DNA from 2 places in the Sphaerisporangium sp. NPDC051011 genome. Region 2 is predicted to be linked to the other one. Evidence: predicted binding sites of a transcription regulator. Region 2 holds the regulator's gene; the other holds the start of a gene.
What was found. Region 2 encodes LexA, which represses DNA repair genes until DNA is damaged. Its sites were predicted from a motif close to TCGAACANNTGTTCGA; they were not measured.
Positions count from the first base shown of each region.

Region 1: the regulator LexA is predicted to act here: its motif matches at 2,771-2,786, upstream of ruvC (crossover junction endodeoxyribonuclease RuvC).

Region 1 covers NZ_JBFAGG010000013.1:208,818-213,530, forward strand. The annotation lists gene AB0H21_RS28625 (alkaline phosphatase D family protein) at 1-277, shown strand, start outside; gene pdxT (pyridoxal 5'-phosphate synthase glutaminase subunit PdxT) at 512-1,120, shown strand; gene AB0H21_RS28635 (YebC/PmpR family DNA-binding transcriptional regulator) at 1,124-1,873, shown strand; gene AB0H21_RS28640 (sterol carrier protein domain-containing protein) at 2,383-2,715, shown strand; gene ruvC (crossover junction endodeoxyribonuclease RuvC) at 2,831-3,364, shown strand; gene ruvA (Holliday junction branch migration protein RuvA) at 3,361-3,981, shown strand; gene ruvB (Holliday junction branch migration DNA helicase RuvB) at 3,991-4,713, shown strand, end outside.
Region 2 covers NZ_JBFAGG010000001.1:878,407-883,119, reverse strand. The annotation lists gene leuS (leucine--tRNA ligase) at 1-1,289, shown strand, start outside; gene lexA (transcriptional repressor LexA) at 1,536-2,249, opposite strand; gene nrdR (transcriptional regulator NrdR) at 2,909-3,370, shown strand; gene AB0H21_RS03825 (vitamin B12-dependent ribonucleotide reductase) at 3,519-4,713, shown strand, end outside.

The DNA of each region.
Region 1 (4,713 bases), on a different contig from region 2:
CTCGCGCCTGGTCGGCACCGAGCTCGCCGTCACCTCGATCAGCAGCGGCGGCGACGGCCACGACCACGACCGGGCCAGGGACGCCCTGCTGGACAAGAACCCCCATCTGAAGTTCCACCTGAGGCGCCGCGGATACCTCATGGTGAAGGTGACGCCCACCGCGGTCGTCGCCGACTTCAAGATCCTGCGGTACGTCAGCACGCCCGGCGCCCCCGCCCTCACGGCCGCGACCTTCGAGGTGCCCGACCAGGTCCCCGGACTCCTGCGCCAGCCCTGAGTCCGCCTGGCGTCCCGGGCCTCCGGCGGGGGAAGCCCTGGGCGGTTTGGGACGTTGTTCCGCATGGCCCTACGCTTTTGACGCGCGCCGCATCCGCCGCGTCCGGGGCCTTCGAGGACGACCGCCGGCAGGTGACGGCCGCGAGGGGCCGTGTCCGCCGTGTCCACCATGTCCGCCGCGTCCCCGGAAACGACCAGCGGGCGACGACCCGTGCAGTGAGGGGAAGGAACCACGGTGACCTCTGCGCCGACCACGACGACCACGCCGACGATCGGCGTGCTCGCCCTTCAGGGCGACGTGCGTGAACACGCCCGCTCTCTGGAGGCCGCCGGAGCCAGGGCCGTCGCCGTGCGCCGCCCGGCCGAGCTCGACGCCGTGGACGCGCTGATCATCCCGGGCGGTGAGTCCACCACCATGTGGAAGCTCGCCGAGGCCTTCGAGCTGCTCGAACCGCTGCGCGTGCGCATCAAGTCCGGCATGCCGACCTACGGCTCGTGCGCGGGAATGATCATGCTGGCCGACCGCATCGAGGGCGGCATCGAGGGCCAGCAGACGATCGGCGGCATCGACATGGTGGTGCGCCGCAACGCCTTCGGCCGCCAGATCGACTCTTTTGAGGCATCCTTGGATTTCGCGGGCCGCGGTTCGCTGCGAGCCGTCTTCATCCGCGCCCCATGGGTCGAATCCGTGGGCGAGGACGTCGAGGTGCTGGGGTTGGCCGAGCCTGGGGATAGGATCGTCGCGGTCCGGCAGGGACCTCTGCTCGCGACGTCCTTCCACCCCGAGCTGACCGGGGACACGCGGGTTCATTCGTATTTTGTCGAGATGGTGAGGGAGCTCTAGCCGATGTCCGGCCACTCCAAATGGGCGACGACGAAGCACAAGAAGGCCGCGCTCGACGCGAAGCGGGGCAAGCTTTTCGCCAAGCTCATCAAGAACATCGAGGTGGCGGCCCGGACCGGTGGTCCGGACCCGGAAGGCAACCCGACCCTTTACGACGCCATCCAGAAGGCGCGTAAGAACTCCGTGCCGATCGAGAACATCGAGCGCGCGCGCAAGCGCGGCGGCGGCCTGGAGGCGGGCGGCGCCGACTGGCAGACCATCATGTACGAGGGGTACGCCCCCGGCGGCGTGGCGGTGCTGGTCGAGTGCCTCACCGACAACCGCAACCGCGCCGCCTCCGAGGTCCGCGTGGCCATGACGCGCAACGGCGGTTCCATGGCCGACCCCGGCTCGGTGTCCTACATGTTCAACCGCAAGGGCGTCGTGATCGTCCCCAAGGGTGAGCTGGCCGAGGACGACGTGCTGGCCGCGGTCCTGGACGCCGGAGCCGAAGAGGTCAACGACCTCGGCGAGTCCTTCGAGGTCGTCTCCGAGGCCGGTGACCTGGTCCCGGTCCGCAAGTCGCTCCAGGACGCCGGCATCGACTACGACTCGGCCGAGAGCAGCTTCCTGCCCACGCTCAGCGTCCCCCTGGACGAGGACGGCGCGCGCAAGGTGTTCCGCCTGATCGACGCCCTCGAGGACAGCGACGACGTGCAGAACGTCTACGCCAACTTCGACGTCAGCGACGACGTCCTCGCCAAGCTCGACTGACCCTGTTCGGGGCGCGGCGGTGTTCTGGAGGAGGGAGGAAGGGTGAGGAGCGAGCCCTTCCGAGTGACGACGGAAGAACACCGCCTGAAGTGCGCCCCGGACACGCGGCCATAGGTACCGCCTGACCACGCCGGCGGGCCGCCTGAAAAGGGTTCGACCCGTTCCGGTGGTCCGCCGTAGGTTTGTCGGTCGTGGAGATCCGTGACCTGACGGCCGACGACCTCTCGGTGCCGTGCTGGACAACCGCAAGCGGGTGTTCGGTCCCTCCCGGGCTGGTAGCGTAGCGCCGCGGCTGGCTCCGGTGTAGCCGTCCCTGTCCAAAGGCCGCTACCTCGGGTCTGCGGTGACGACCGCCTGGTAGACGCGCAGGATCAACGACTACGAGCAGTGGGGGCATGGCCATTGCCTGTCGATGGACGGCATCGTGAGCGTCACCATCGTGCCCCGAGATCGCAGGGATGACGACGACTTCGCTGACCTCCTAGAAACGGCTACCGGATTCGCCTGCAATGCTTTGGCTTCATCTTCAGGCACTGGGGAACGGCTACCCGGCCGGGGTGTCCGCCGACACCCTTGTCGAGGTGGCCGACCCGCAGCGCCCCGCCAACTCCGGGGCCTGGCGTCTCACCATCGCCTCGGGCCGCGGCCAGGCCGTGCGGGCCACCGCGTCCGAGGGCGGCGACGTCCCGCGCCTCACGATCGGCGGCTTCTCGGCCCTGTTCGCCGGGGTCCAGGCCGGCAGCGTGCGCCGCGCCGGGCTGCTGTCGGGAGGCACGGCCGGCTCGGACGATCTCCTCGGCGCCGCCTTCGCCGCCAAGCCCTACATGATCGACTACTTCTGAGCCCGGCCGCGTGTCCCTGGGTGCGCCGCCGCGCCCGCCGGGGTAGAGTTCGGGGCCGAACATGTGTTCGGCGATCTGGGGAGGCGTGCCGGTGCGGCTACCGGAGCTCAGGGTGATGGGGGTCGACCCCGGGCTCACCCGCTGCGGCCTCGGCGCCGTCGAGGGCCGCGCGGGCGCACCGCTGTCGCTGGTCAAGGTCGGCGTCGCCCGCACCCCCGCCGGGGACGACATCGGCGCCCGCCTCGTCGCGATCGAGGCCGAGATCGAGCGCTGGCTCGACGAGCTCAGGCCCGACGCCGTCGCGGTCGAGCGGGTCTTCAGCCAGAGCAACCTGCGCACGGTGATGGGCACGGCCCAGGCGTCGGCCGTGGCCATCGTCTGCGCCGCCCGCCGCGGGCTCCCCGTCGCCCTGCACACCCCCTCCGAGGTCAAGGCCTCCATCACCGGCTACGGCAACGCCGACAAGGCCCAGGTCGGCGCCATGGTCACCCGCCTGCTCCGCCTCGACGCCATGCCCAGGCCCGCGGACGCCGCCGACGCCCTCGCGCTCGCCATCTGCCACATCTGGCGGGGCGGCACGCAGAACCGCCTGGCCGCGGCCGTCGCCAAGGCGAAGGCGGCCGCGACGTCCGCGAAGGGAACCCCGTGATCGCCTCGGTCTCCGGCCGCGTCGCCGCCCTCGCCCCCGACTCTGCGGTCGTCGAGGTCGGCGGCGTCGGCGTCCTGGTCCACTGCACGCCCGCCACGCTCGCCACGCTGCGCCCGGGGGAGCAGGCCCGGCTCGCCACCTCCCTGGTCGTCCGCGAGGACTCCCTGACGCTCTACGGCTTCGCCACCGACGACGAGCGCGTGGTCTTCGAGATGCTCCAGACCGCCTCCGGCGTCGGCCCGAGGCTGGCGCTGGCCATGCTCGCCGTCCACGCGCCGAACTCCTTGCGGGTCGCCGTCGCGAGCGCCGACGTCAAGGCCCTGACCATGGTGCCGGGCATCGGCCAGAAGGGCGCCCAGCGCATCATCCTGGAGCTCAAGGACAAGCTCGGCACGCCGGACCAGGCCGTGGACGCCGCGCTCAACGGGCGAGCCCGGCGGCAGATGTGGCGCGAGCAGGTGCACGCGGGCCTGGTGGGCCTCGGCTACTCCTCCAGGGACGCCGACGAGGCGATCGCCGCCGTCTCGCCCCAGGCCGATGCCGAGGAGGCCGCCGGCCGCGTGCCGGAGGTCGCCACCCTGCTGAAGGCGGCCCTGCGGGCCCTGAGCGTGCGATAGGGGCCCGCGATGAGCCTGGACAGAGATCTGGTGTCGCCGGACGCCGAGGGCGACGAGCGGGCGATCGAGTCGGCGCTGCGGCCCAAGCGGCTGAGCGAGTTCATCGGCCAGAGCCGGGTGCGTGAGCAGCTCTCCCTGGTGCTGCAGAGCGCGCTGCGCCGCGAGCGCCCGCCGGACCACGTGCTGATGAGCGGCTCGCCCGGCCTCGGTAAGACCACCCTCGCCATGATCATCGCGGCCGAGCTCGGCATGCCCCTGCGCCTCACCTCCGGGCCCGCCCTGGAGCGCGCGGGCGACCTCGCGGCCATCCTCTCCACGCTGTCGGAGGGCGAGGTCCTGTTCATCGACGAGATCCACCGCATGGCCCGCCCCGCGGAAGAGATGCTCTACCTGGCGATGGAGGACTTCCGCGTCGACATCGTGGTCGGCAAGGGCCCCGGCGCCACCGCCATCCCGCTGGAGATCGCGCCCTTCACGCTGGTCGGCGCCACGACTCGCGCCGGGCTGCTGCCCGCGCCGCTGCGCGACCGCTTTGGCTTCGTCGCCCACATGGACTTCTACGACGTCGAGGAGCTCGAGCAGGTGCTGCGCCGGTCGGCGAGCCTGCTCGGGCTGCGGCTCCCCGACGAGGCCGCCCACGAGATCGCCCGCCGGTCGCGGGGCACGCCCCGCATCGCCAACCGCCTGCTCAGGCGGGTCCGCGACTTCGCCGAGGTCCGCACCGACGGTGTC
Region 2 (4,713 bases):
TGGACGGCCTGTCCAAGGTCGAGGCCATCGCCCGCATCACCGAGATCCTGCGCGAGCGCGAGACCGGCGACGCGGCCGTCAACTACCGCCTGCGCGACTGGCTGCTGTCGCGCCAGCGGTTCTGGGGCACCCCGATCCCGATCATCCACTGCCCCGACTGCGGCGAGGTCCCCGTCCCGGACGACCAGCTGCCGGTCACGCTGCCCGACCTGCGCGGCGAGGCGCTGGCCCCGAAGGGCGTCTCCCCGCTGGCCGGCGCCACCGACTGGGTCAACGTCGAGTGCCCGAAGTGCGCGGGCCCCGCCCAGCGCGACACCGACACGATGGACACCTTCGTCGACTCCTCGTGGTACTTCCTGCGGTACTGCTCGCCCCGCTTCGAGGACGGCCCGTTCGACGTCGAGCGGGTGCGGCGCTGGGGGCCGATCGACCAGTACGTCGGCGGCGTCGAGCACGCCGTGCTGCACCTGCTGTACTCGCGGTTCTTCACCAAGGTCCTGCACGACATGGGCATGGTCGACTTCACCGAGCCGTTCCTGCGCCTGCTGAACCAGGGCCAGGTGATCAACCAGGGCAAGGCGATGTCCAAGTCCCTGGGCAACGGCGTCGACCTGGGCGAGCAGATCGACAGCTTCGGCGTGGACGCCGTCCGCCTGACCATGGTGTTCGCCGGCCCGCCCGAGGACGACATCGACTGGGCCGACCTGTCGGCGGCCGCCTCGCAGAAGTTCCTGGCCCGGGCCTTCCGCGTCATGGCCGAGGCGGGCGCCGCCTCCGCGCCCGGCGTGGACGCCGTCACCGGCGACCTGGAGCTGCGCAAGGTCACGCACAGGACGATCGACGAGGTCACCCGCCTGATCGAGTCCCACCGCTTCAACGTCGCCGTGGCCCGCATGATGGAGCTGACCTCCGCCGCGCGCAAGGCCATCGACTCCGGTCCCGGCGCCGCCGATCCGGCCGTGCGCGAGGCCGCCGAGGCCCTGGCGGTCATGCTGTCGCTGGTCGCGCCGTACTGCGCCGAGGGAGGCTGGGAGCGCCTCGGGCACGGCCCCACGGTGGCGCACGGCGGGTGGCCGGCGGCCGACCCGGCGCTGCTGGTGCAGGAGTCGGTCACGTGCGTCGTGCAGGTCGCGGGCAAGGTGAGGGACCGGCTGGAGGTCTCGCCGTCGATCTCGGCGGACGAGCTGGAGGCGCTGGCCCTGGGGTCGGAGAAGGTGCGGGCCTACCTGTCCGGTGACCCCCGCAAGGTCATCGTGCGGGCGCCCAAGCTGGTCAACATCGTCCCCTGAGCGGATCGGACGTCATCGGCGAACCGTCCGGGCTATCGGACGGTCCTGGGACGGGACGGTCTGAGCCGCCACGGCTTCCTGGCGCGAAACGAGCTGAACCCGCCTGAGCGGTCACCTCTGGGTGACGCTCAGGCGGGTTCGTGACGCGGCGGCCGGGGAGCGCGCGGGTCGCCGGGAGCGGGACACGGCGGCATGCGGTGGCCGGCTCCTCGAAGGCCCTGGTGCGGAGCGTGCCGGAAGGCAGGGTCAGAGCTTGCGGAGGACCGCCGTTACCTTGCCGAGCACGGTGGCCTCGTCGCCCGGGATCGGGTCGTAGTTCGGGTTGTGGGGCACCAGCCAGATGTGGCCGTCCTTGCGCTTGAACGTCTTGACGGTGGCCTCGCCGTCGATCATGGCGGCGACGATGTCGCCGTTGTCGGCCACCGGCTGCTGGCGCACGACCACCCAGTCGCCGTCGGCGATGGCGGCGTCGATCATCGAGTCGCCGGCGACCTGGAGCAGGAACAGCGTGCCCTCGCCCACGAGCTGCCTGGGCAGCGCGTAGACGTCCTCGACGCGCTCCTCGGCCAGGATCGGGCCACCGGCGGCGATGCGGCCCACCAGCGGCACGAACGCGGCCGTCGGGCGGTTCACCAGCGGCTCCTCCTCGCCCGGGCCGACCGGGTCGACCCACAGCGCGGGCTCGCCCGGCAGACGGACCTCCAGCGCCCGCGGCCGGTGCGGGTCGCGGCGAAGATAGCCCTTGCGCTGCAACGCGGTGAGCTGGTGGGAAACGCTCGACGTGCTGGTGAGCTGGACCGCCTCGCCGATCTCGCGCATCGACGGGGGATAGCCGCGCTGCTGCACGGAATCGCGGATCACTTCAAGGATCTTGCGTTGCCGCGGGGTGAGGCCCAGGGAGTCACGCCTGCGCACCGCAAGGTCGGTGACGACCGTGCCCGTCTCTTCCTGCTCGCTCATGTTCAACTCCTCATCGCCGGGCGCCCGTGGGACGCTCCGCCACGTCACGCCATGCCCGCCCGGCCGGCTCCCCGTCCGTATTCCCGACGTCGCACACAGCGACAATATCGCCGTTGAAGATCGTCATCAAACAACTGTTCGAGAGATTACGAACTCTGTGGCCGGCCGACGCACGACATCGTACGGGAGTTCGATCGATATCGTGTTCGACTTTCGTGATCTTATGCCCGCGAGGCCGGAAAGTCGATCAGGTGAGCGATCTCGCGCGCGAGATCCGTCCGGAGGCCCGCGTCCGGCCGCCGACTCTGGGCTGGGGCGCGACACGCCGGGGCGCGGCCGTTCGCCCTGATCGGCGGCCGGTTTCCGGTCGGGCGGCTCGCCAACTTGCGTTCATGGGTGCGTCACTCCTACGGTTGGACCACAACATCTAGTACTTACACCGTTGTCGGTCACCCATAGGTTGTGTTTCCGTCGGCGTACTGCGGGCATCCGCAGTGCGTGCGCGAGCCTATTCCGGTTAATCCGGAAAGGGCTCGCGAGCGTGGGGCGAATACGGAAACCTGGGGCGGACTTTCCCCGAGCTCGACCCTCGGACCTCCCCATTCGCGGGGCCGTCGACCGGGTAACTAGTGGGAAACGCGAGAAAAGAGAGGCGACACGTGCATTGTCCTTTCTGTCGCCACCCGGATACCCGGGTGATCGACAGCCGGTCGACCGAGGACGGCGCGGCGATCCGGCGGCGCCGCACGTGTCCCGAATGCGGGCGCAGGTTCACCACCCAGGAGACGGTGTTGCTGATGGTGAGCAAACGCAGCGGCGTGACCGAGGCGTTCTCACGGGACAAGGTGATCGCCGGCGTCCGCCGCGCCTGCCAGGGGCGCCCCGTCAGCGAGGACTCGCTGGCCCAGCTCGGCCAGCGCGTCGAAGAGAGCATCCGGGCCACGGGCTCGGCCGAGATCGCCTCCCACCAGGTCGGGCTGGCGATCCTCGGCCCGCTGCGTGAGCTGGACGAAGTGGCCTACCTGCGGTTCGCCTCCGTCTACCGGGGCTTCGAGACCCTCGCCGATTTCGAGGAAGAGATCGAGCAGCTCCGCGCCTCCCGGGGCGCCGGACAAGACTGAACACTTCAGAGACGACCAACACACCAGGCGGGTCGAAGGCGCGGGGAAGGCCGGGAAATCCGCCGAGACCCGGGTGCCAGGGGATGCGACCGGCGCGCGGATGTGTTCCGAACATTAGGGCTCCACGGGGTCCCGGAAGGGGTAGATCATGACGGAGACGGTGAGTGGCTCAGTGGGGCGCGGGGGCAAGCGGGCCCCCAAGGGCCTGAAGATCAAGCGCATCCACACCACGCCCGGCGTGCACCCGTACGACCAGGTGCGCTGGGAGCGCCGCGACGTCGTCATGACCAACTGGCGGGACGGTTCGATCAACTTCGAGCAGCGGGGCGTCGAGTTCCCCGACTTCTGGTCGGTCAACGCCGCCAACATCGTCACCACCAAGTACTTCCGCGGCGCGGTCGGCACCCCGCAGCGCGAGGCGAGCCTGAGGCAGCTCGTCGACCGCGTGGTGGGCGTCTACACGCGCACCGGGCGCGAGAACGGCTACTTCGCGTCCGAGGAGGACGCCGAGATCTTCGACCACGAGCTGAAGCACGCGCTGATCCACCAGATCTTCAGCTTCAACTCCCCGGTCTGGTTCAACGTGGGCACCGCCTCACCCCAGCAGGTTTCAGCCTGTTTCATCCTCGCCGTGGACGACCAGATGGAGTCCATCCTCGAGTGGTACAAGGAAGAGGGTGTGATCTTCAAGGGCGGGTCCGGGTCCGGGGTCAACCTATCGCGCATCCGCTCCAGCAAGGAACTGCTGTCGAGTGGCGGCACCGCCAGCGGGCCCGTGTCGTTCATGCGTGGCGCCGACGCCTCCGCCGGCACCATCAAGTCGGGCGGGGCGACCCGCCGGGCCGCCAAGATGGTCGTCCTCGACGTCGACCACCCCGACATCGAGGAGTTCATCGAGACCAAGGCGCGCGAGGAGGACAAGGTCCGCGCGCTGCGCGACGCCGGCTTCGACATGGACCTCGGCGGCAAGGACATCGTCTCCGTCCAGTACCAGAACGCCAACAACTCGGTGCGGGTGTCGGACGAGTTCATGCGCGCCGTCGAGGTGGGAGAGGGCTTCGGCCTGCGCGCCCGGCTGAGCGGCGAGGTCATTGAGCAGGTCGACGCCAAGACGCTGTTCCGCAAGATGGCCCAGGCGGCCTGGGAGTGCGCGGACCCGGGCATCCAGTACGACGACACCATCAACGACTGGCACACCTGCCCGGAGACCGGCCGTATCACCGCCTCCAACCCCTGCTCGGAGTACGTCCACCTGGACAACTCCTCCTGCAACCTCGCGAGCATCAACCTGCTCAAGTTCCTGCGCGACGACGACAGCTTCGACGTCGACGGCTTCGTCAAGC